4 regions of the Noviherbaspirillum sp. ST9 genome follow, and region 2 is predicted to be linked to each of the others. Evidence: predicted binding sites of a transcription regulator. Region 2 holds the regulator's gene; each other region holds the start of a gene.

Region 1 (2,202 bases), on a different contig from region 2:
CCCTGGCTTGCCTGGGTCTGCGAGTAGAGCCACGCATTGGCGGCAACGAGGACCCGTTCTCCGGAGGTCTTCACCGACCATGCGTCGGAGGTGCAGTAGTAATCCTCGAGGAAGCTGGTCACCGCGGTCTGGCTGGCGATATGGCTGACATCGCTGCTGCTGATGCCATCTGCAACGGCGACGGCCACGCCCTTGGAACCGAGCTGCGGTTCGCGCGGGACATAAGTGCCATGAAAATCCTGGTTCGCAGGCTTGCAGCCCTTGTCAGAATGCTGGCCGATGGTGAGGACGAGTTGATTGTTCATCGACAAAAAGCCCCGGGGCCGGATGGGCGCCGGGGCTTTACCATTATGCAACGGATCAGTTGAACGTACGCTTCGGCGCGGTTTTCACGTGCGTCGTGTACAGCGTCAGGCCGGTGAACATCAGGCCGCCGATCAGGTTGCCCAGCACGGTCGGAATTTCATTCCAGATCAGGTAGTCCATGAGCGAGAACTTCGCGCCGAGCAGCAGGCCGGACGGAAACAGGAACATGTTGACCACGGAATGCTCGAAGGTCATGTAGAAGAAAACCATGATCGGCATCCACATCGCGATCACCTTCCCGCTCACCGTGGTGGAAATCATGGCGCCGACGACACCCGTGGAGACCATCCAGTTGCACAGCATGCCGCGGATGAACAGGGTCAGCATCCCTGCCGCGCCGTATTCCTTGTAGCCGAGGGTGCGGGATTCGCCGATCACGCCGATGGCGTGTCCGACCTTGTTCGGCTCGACCGAGAAACCGTAGGTGAAGACGATGGCCATCAGGACGGCGACCGTGAACGCGCCGGCGAAATTGCCGAGGAAAACGATGCCCCAGTTCTTCAGGATGGCCTTGATCGTCACACCCGGTCGCTTGTCCAGATAGGCCAGCGGGGTCAGCACGAACACGCCGGTCAGGAGGTCGAATCCGAGCAGGTAGAGGATGCAGAAACCCACCGGGAACAGCATCGCGCCGACGAGCGGCTGTCCGGTCTGCACGGAGATGGTCACGGCAAACACGGCAGCCAGCGCCAGGATCGCACCCGCCATGTAGGCGCGGATGAGCGCATCCCTTGTCGCCATGTAGATTTTCGATTCGCCGGCGTCCACCATCTTGGTGACGAACTCCGAAGGTGCCAGATAGGCCATGATGTCTCCTGAAAATGTGCGATTAACCGAGTTAATCAATGAATGAAACCGTTGCACGGGCAACGCGCGTCCCTCGGGGACTGCGCCCGATACTTCTCTTGTATTGCGGGATCGGTGGCACGGCGTTCATCGCGCCACCTGCGTCAGGTCAGATGCCGACCCAGACCGTCCTTTTCTCGACGCGAACCGGATAAGCGTTGACCGAGTTCTCCGGGGCTTCGAGGCATTGACCGTTTTTCAGGTCGAAATGGTGCTTGTAGATCGGCGACGCGACGACAATACGCTCGCCAAGGTTGCCGACCAGGCCGCGCGACAGCACGCTCGCTTGTGCGTTGGGATCGTAATTGTCGATGGCGAAAAGCTGGTCCGCGCCGCCCTTGACGTGGAAGACCGCGACATGGCGATCCTGCACCAGCGCACAGACACCCGTGTTGGGAACGAGGTCATCGACGGAACACACCGCGCTCCAGGTAGTTGCTTTGTTTTCGTGGCTCATGGTTTCGACCTCAGGCTGCTTTAGCAATGATGGGAATGGTGGCGCCGCGTTCTTCCGGAGAGGCGGGACGGATCTGCCCGCGCTCCTCGACAAAGACGACGGTCTGGTCCTGCTCGTCGCTGTTGACGAATTGGCGGAAGCGTTTGCGCGTCTCGGGATTGGTAACGGCATTCTTCCATTCGCATTCGTAGGTATCGACCACGTGCTGCATGTCGGCTTCCAGTTCAGCCGCCAGCCCGAGCTTGTCCTTGATGACGACATCCTTCAGGTAGTCGAGACCGCCTTCAAGGTTGTCGCGCCACACGCTGGTCCGTTGCAAGCGGTCAGCGGTACGGATGTAGAACATCAGGAAGCGGTCGATGTAGCGCACCAGCTCCTCTTTCGACAGGTCGGAGGCCAGCAGCTCGGCGTGGCGCGGCTTCATACCGCCGTTGCCGCAGACATACAGGTTCCAGCCCTTCTCGGTAGCGATCACGCCCACATCCTTGCCCTGCGCCTCGGCGCACTCCCGGGTGCAGCCCGAGACGCCGAAC
Region 2 (2,202 bases):
CGCAGATTGACTTCTGCTCTCTGTCTCTTTTCCTTTTCTGACGGTTTTTCCACACCCAAGATGACTGCGATATCAATGACATGGTCGAAATGGCGGATGATGCGTTCCAGCTTGGTTTCCGTATATTCGCGGATGGCCGGTGTCAGTTCGAGGTGATGTCCACTGATTGTAAGATTCATACAGCGCTCCTATGGATGGCGTCGCTGGAGGTTCGCACGTGCCCGCGTAGTCGAGCTACGCCGAACACAGCAACTACACTACAACACGAAAGCTACAGGGATTTGCGCAGATTGACTGGAGGGATTTTCAGGGCTTCGCGATACTTCGCGACGGTACGTCGTGCCACGACCATGCCTTGCTCCCCCAACATATCCGCAATTTTGCTGTCTGAGAATGGATTCTTGGGGTCTTCTGCTCCTATCAATTGTTTGATCAGCGCGCGGATTGCCGTCGATGAAGCTTCGCCCCCCGCTTCTGTGGCGACGTGGCTGCCGAAGAAGTACTTCAACTCGAACATGCCATGGGGGGTCAGCATGTACTTTTGAGTTGTCACACGAGAAATAGTACTCTCGTGTAAACCCAGTGTATCAGCAATTTCACGCAAGACAAGAGGGCGCATGGCGACGGCGCCATGGGAGAAGAAATTGCGTTGGCGGTCGACAATCGCCTGGGCGACGCGCAGGATCGTGTCGAAGCGCTGGCGCATGTTCTTGATCAGCCACTTGGCTTCCTGCAGCTGCGAAGTAAGCGACCCCTCACCCTTGCTCTGCTTGAGGATGTTGGCGTAGAGGGCATTCACGCGCAGGCGCGGCATGACGTCATGGTTGAGGAAAACCTGCCAGCCGTTCTTTGTTTTCTTGACAATGACGTCGGGGACGACGTAATCGGACGCATCCGAGGCAAACAGCGCGCCGGGGTGCGGATTGCAGCTGCGGATGACCGCCTGCGCCTCACGCAGGTCTTCTTCGTCGCAGTCGAGTGCCTTCTTCAGCTTGTTGAAGTCGCGCTGCGCGAACAGGGCGAGATGATTTTCGACGATGTCCAGCGCGCGGCGGCGCGTCACGAGCGCAATTTTCGGAAAGCGACGGATCTGGATTGCAAGACACTCGGATGCATTGCGTGCACCGACGCCTGCGGGCTCAAAGCTCTGGACCAGTTTCAGTGCGACGGCGAGTTCCTCGAGTTCGATCCCGAGCTCTTCCGGCAGACGTGCGTGGATTTCCTCGAGCGGTTCTTCAAGGTAGCCGTTGTCATTGAGCGCGTCGATGATCAGTTCGACGAGTGCGCGGTCGCGATGCTCGCGCACAGTGACGCGCATCTGCTCCAGCAGGTGCTCGCGCAGTGTGACTTCGTGGGCCTCGAGCTGAGGGCGTGCGTCGTCGTCTTCGGGCGCCTTTGAGGTGCGCGCGACGTCGTCGAAACTCCAGTCGCTGTCGCCGGAGCTGGCATCCGATCCCTCTGCGTTGCCACCTTCAAACGCACCTTCGGGTTCTTCGGATGAAGACGCGCTGCTGCTGCCTTCCGCTGCCGGTGCTTCCGTCGTGCTGCCGTTTGCCGTCGGGGATGCGCTGATGGCGCCGTCAGCAAGCAGGCGAACGGAATGGTCGAGGGGATCGTCGACCCGCTCCAGCATCGGGTTGTCCGAGAGGATCTGTTCCAGCTCCTGGTGCAGCTCGAGCGTCGACAGCTGCAGCAGGCGGATCGACTGTTGCAACTGGGGCGTCAGCGCCAGATGTTGCGAGATTCGAAGTTGGAGTGTCTGTTTCATACGTTCTGGTCTTCTTCCGTCACATCCGGAAGTGTTCACCCAAATACACGCGCCGCACCGACTCGTTTGCAATGATGTCGTCAGGACGGCCGCTTGCCAGGACTGAGCCCTGGTTGATGATATAGGCTCTGTCGCAAATGCCCAAGGTCTCCCGCACGTTATGGTCGGTAATCAGCACGCCGATGCCGCGTTCCTTGAGGAAGCGCACGATGCGCTGGATTTCGATGACCGCGATCGGATCCACGCCCGCAAACGGTTCGTCGAGCAGCACGAAGCGCGGGTTGGTCGCCAGGGCACGCGCGATCTCGACGCGACGGCGCTCGCCGCCCGAGAGCGAGAGCGCCTGGTTTTCGCGCAGGCGCTCGATCTGCAATTCGGCGAGGAGCGTGTTCAGCCGCTTGTCGATTTCAGCCTTGGAAAGCGGCTTGTCGTCG
Region 3 (2,202 bases), on a different contig from region 2:
GCATGAATCCGAGTGCCAGCAGGCCAACACCAAGCAGCAGTACCGTTCCAGGCAGCGGGACATTCGTGGTGCTGATCGGATCGCGTGCCCACAGGCTCATGTGGGAAATCTGCTTGCCGCCGAAATCATCCATGTTCCACTTGCCGGTGAAGGTGTAGGGCTGCGTCAGGTCGAAGGCGCCAGGGAAGGCGTTCAACAGCGTGTTGAAGTTGAAGTCGTAGATTGCCCAGCCGCCCTCGTTATCCTTGGAGCCGCTGCCCGCCTTGAAAACGAAGGCAAGCTGGTCAAAGTAACTGCGGTCGAACAAGCCGGCCGCAGACAGGATATCGACGACATCGGCATTGATCTGCAGCGACCAGGTACCGTTGGAATTCAGGTTGAACGTCAGGACCGAATCGATATCCAGCGTGAACGAACCGTTCTGGACGGTATAGCCGTTCATTGTGCCAGTGCCTTCCATCGCGCCCAGCATGATCCAGCCGGGATCGACTGCATTGTTGGGATCCTGCAAGGGCTGGTATGTGGATCCGTCAACGAGGAAGACGCCGGGATCGACATACTTCCCATCCTTCAGCAAGCCGCCGTTGAGCAGGCCGTCGCCCAGGTAGCCCAGGTTGGGCGCAGGCGCGTTCGACCCGTTCTGCGCGTCGTTGCCGGCAATGACGCCAAAGCAGTGTGTCGAATTGATGCCGCCGGACGGCAGCGGGACCGGACTGCTCAGGTCATTGCTCGGCGCCATCGTGGTGATCGATACCGAATCCAGGGTACACGTACCCGTGTTCGTGATCGGCGTCGGGGTCACCGGTACTGGCGCCGCGTAGGCGGATGCCAGCGTAAAGCCGAGAGCGACTACCGGTAGATATTTCGAAAAGATTTGCATGGTGTACCTCCGTGGAAACTGTTTGAGGTATCGCAAGTTTCGGGCCAGAAATGGAAAGTCTTTTAATTTCAGAGGGTTACTAATTCCAAGAGGCATTCTGGTTTGATCGATGTCAAATTTTTCGACAACTGGAAGTTGCAAGAATATAAATAATGCTTGTCGGTCGCACGATGTGCCCGCTATGCGGTACGCGGCAAACCATGATGCGCGTCAGCATGGCCGGTTTCATTGTCGATACACTTTTCGCTGGAGGAGCCGCGCCGCATCTTGAAGGCAGAGACATTTTCGGCCTTGTCGCGTCCGCTGGATGGCGGTCCCGGGCTTGATGCGCGTCACGGGTCATGTTTGACTGCGTTCGGGGCTTTTTCTGATTTTCGTCATCTGACCTCGGGCAGCACCCAATAAGATTAGTCCATGACAAGACTTGCCATCGTCACGAATGAGCCGCCGCCGTATCGCATTCCCGTATTCCAGAGAGTGGGGCACATGCCCGGAATTACCTTGCAGGTCATCTTCTGCACCCGGCGCGAGCCGAACAGGAAATGGGACCTGCCGCCGTTCGACTTCGACCACTGCTTCCTGCGCGAACGCATCTCGACCGTCAAGGGCCGCTACATCCACAACAACCCGGATGTCGTCCTGGCGTTGAGGCGATTCGCCCCCGACGTGATCGTCAATGATGGATTGAATCCGACACAGCTCTACGCATTCGCCTATGCGTGGTTCAAGGGAATTCCGCACGTGCCGTTGACGGACGGCACCTTCCAGTCGGAGTTGCGGTTGAGCAGGGTGCACAAGATGGTGCGCAAGGTGGTGTATGGACGGTCCGCTGCCTTCCTTTCCGCCAGCATGGGAGGGCAGGCGCTGTTCGAGAGCTATGGTGTGCCGGCGGAGCGTTGCTTCAAGTCCTATCTGTGCATCGACAATGACGCCTATCAGGACGGCGATGGTGCGGCCGGCGCACAATTCGACTTCATCTTCTCCGGCCGCATGGTGCCCGAGAAGGGGCCAATGTTCGCGCTGGATGTTGCGCGGGCAACGGCACGCAGGCTGGGCCGGAAAACCAGCATCGTTTTTGCGGGTTCCGGCAGCGAGGAGGCGCAGGTCAGGGAAGCGGCGGCGAAGATGTCCGACGCCGTGCATGTGCATTTCCATGGGTTTGCGTTGCAAAAGGACTTGCCGGGGCTCTATCGCTCGGCGCGCATTTTCCTTTTCCCGACCCACGCCGATGTCTGGGGCGTGGTCGCGAACGAAGCCTGCGCCGCCGGACTGCCGGTGCTTGTCACGCCGCATGCCGGGGTGGCCGGCGAACTGGTGGTTGA
Region 4 (2,202 bases), on a different contig from region 2:
CTCGGCGTCGTCCGGCATCGCTGCGGCACGGGTAAAGCCTTCATGGCCGGTGTCGCCCGGGCGGCCGGTGTTCGATTCGCCGAACATGAGCGTGTCGCGCATTTCGGTGATGTCGCGGCCTTCGCGCAGCAGCTTGAAATACCAGGTGCCGTCTACCGTATCGCCGTACAGGCAGGCGCCGACCAGCTTGTTGTCCTTGATGACCAGCTTCTTGTAGACGCCGCCTATCGGATCGGACAAGACGATTTCTTCCGTTCCTTCGCCCCCCATGAATTCACCGGCGGAGAACAGGTCGATGCCGGTCACCTTCAGCTTGGTCGAGGTGACGGAACCCTGGTAGCGCCCGATGCCGAAGTTGGCGAGATGGTTGGCGCACACTTTCGCCATTTCGAAGAGCGGCGCGACGAGCCCATACGCCGTACCGCGATGGTTCACGCATTCGCCCACGGCATAGATGCGCGGGTCGTAGGTTTGCATGGTGTCGTTGACAACAATGCCACGGTTGCAGAACAAGCCTGCCGATTCGGCGAGCGTCGTGTTCGGGCGGATGCCGACCGCCATGACGACCAGCTCGGCGGGGACTTCGAGGCCGTCGGTGAAGCGGATGGCTTTCACGTTGCCGTCGTCGTCGCCGACGATTTCCTTTGTGTTTTTATCAAGCAGGAATTTCAGGCCGCGGTCTTCCAGCGATTTCTGCAGCAGCTTGCCGGCGGTTGGATCGAGCTGGCGCTCCATCAGCCAGTTCGGCAAATGCACGACGGTGACGTCCATGCCGCGCAGCTTGAGACCGTTGGCTGCTTCCAGGCCGAGCAGTCCGCCGCCGATAACGACCGCGTGCTTGTGCACCGTAGCAGCGTCGATCATTGCGTTGGTGTCCTGGATGTCGCGGTAGGAAATCACGCCCTTCAGCTCCTTGCCGGGCACGGGCAGGAGGAAGGGATTGGAACCGGTGGCCAGCAGCAGGCGATCGTATTCCGCGGTGGTGCCGTCTTCCGCGATGACCTGGCGCTTGACGCGGTCGATCTTCGCGATCTTCTTGCCGAGGTGGAGGGTGATGTTGTTTTCCGCGTACCAGTCGACATCATTGAGCATGATGTCCTTGATCGTCTGTTCGCCGGCGAGCACCGGCGACAGCAGGATGCGGTTGTAGTTGGCGTAGGGCTCGGCGCCGAATACGGTGATGTCGTAAATATCCGGGGCGATCTTGATCAACTCCTCAAGTGTGCGCACACCGGCCATACCGTTACCGACCATGACTAATTTCAGCTTCTTCATTAAAGCTCCTTCTCCGCTCCGCTTCGCCATTGAAGCTACAAAAATGATCCTGATCGTTTCTTAGCAAGAGCGGTGCCAATACGAAAATCAGGTAAACGCACCGGGATGAAGAGAAAAGCGCACCGTTGCAGTGCAACACGAGCGCGTTGTGCATGGAGAGCGCACACCGGACCGTCGCGCGCCCTATTAATAGCAAGTTGACGCACGAAAACGTGTGGCACGCCGATTGCATAGAGCTCACCAATTCCAACTTCGGTGCAAAGGCGCATCATGAAAACGACGTCGTTTTGGAAGGCGGGTCATACGCCGACCCTCCTTGCTTCCTTTTTCTATTTCGACCTGAGCTTCATGGTCTGGGTGCTGCTCGGACCGCTCGCCGTGCAGATCTCCAAGGATCTCGCTCTTACGCCCGCGCAGAAGGGCCTCATGGTCGCCACCCCGTTGCTCGCAGGCGCGCTGCTGCGCATCGTGATGGGCGTGCTTGTCGACCACCTGAAACCCAAGAAAGCCGGCGCCATCGGCCAGGTTATCGTGATGTCCGGACTGGTATGGGCGTGGCTGGGACAGCTGAACAGCTATGAAAGCATGCTCACGCTCGGCATCCTGCTCGGTATCGCCGGTGCGGCGTTTGCCGTTGCGTTGCCGCTGGCATCCCGCTGGTATCCGCCTGAACACCAGGGCACGGCACTAGGCATCGCCGGCGCGGGCAATTCCGGCACCGCCTTCGCCGCCCTGTTCGCACCGTCGCTCGCCTTGGCGTTCGGATGGCAGAACGTATTCGGTTTTTGCCTGATCCCCCTTGGTGTTGCCTTTCTCGTGTACATGATCTTTGCGAAGGATTCGCCCACCGCACCGCCTCCCAAGGCCATGGTCGAATACCTGCACGTGCTCAAGGACAAGGATGCGTGGTGGTTCATGTTCTTCTAC

Evidence for each region. Region 2 encodes sigma-54, which starts transcription at its own class of promoters, with help from an activator protein. Its sites were predicted from a motif close to TGGCANGNAANCTGCTTT; they were not measured.
Region 1: ACNOHI_RS22320 (formate/nitrite transporter family protein) is a predicted target of sigma-54. The motif match lies at 1,276-1,293, and genes of this name have one in related genera.
Region 3: ACNOHI_RS14130 (PEP-CTERM sorting domain-containing protein) is a predicted target of sigma-54. The motif match lies at 910-927, and genes of this name have one in related genera.
Region 4: nirB (nitrite reductase large subunit NirB) is a predicted target of sigma-54. The motif match lies at 1,336-1,353, and genes of this name have one in related genera.

The regions. Positions count from the first base shown of each region.
Region 1 is NZ_JBLWFR010000011.1:38,382-40,583, forward strand. It holds gene ACNOHI_RS22315 (protein kinase domain-containing protein) at 1-305, opposite strand, end outside; gene ACNOHI_RS22320 (formate/nitrite transporter family protein) at 361-1,173, opposite strand; gene nirD (nitrite reductase small subunit NirD) at 1,322-1,669, opposite strand; gene nirB (nitrite reductase large subunit NirB) at 1,680-2,202, opposite strand, start outside.
Region 2 is NZ_JBLWFR010000004.1:503,501-505,702, forward strand. It holds gene hpf (ribosome hibernation-promoting factor, HPF/YfiA family) at 1-179, opposite strand, end outside; gene ACNOHI_RS11545 (RNA polymerase factor sigma-54) at 272-1,768, opposite strand; gene lptB (LPS export ABC transporter ATP-binding protein) at 1,788-2,202, opposite strand, start outside.
Region 3 is NZ_JBLWFR010000005.1:459,746-461,947, reverse strand. It holds gene ACNOHI_RS14130 (PEP-CTERM sorting domain-containing protein) at 1-880, opposite strand, end outside; gene ACNOHI_RS14125 (glycosyltransferase family 4 protein) at 1,295-2,202, shown strand, end outside.
Region 4 is NZ_JBLWFR010000007.1:396,836-399,037, forward strand. It holds gene nirB (nitrite reductase large subunit NirB) at 1-1,275, opposite strand, end outside; gene ACNOHI_RS18505 (nitrate/nitrite transporter) at 1,546-2,202, shown strand, end outside.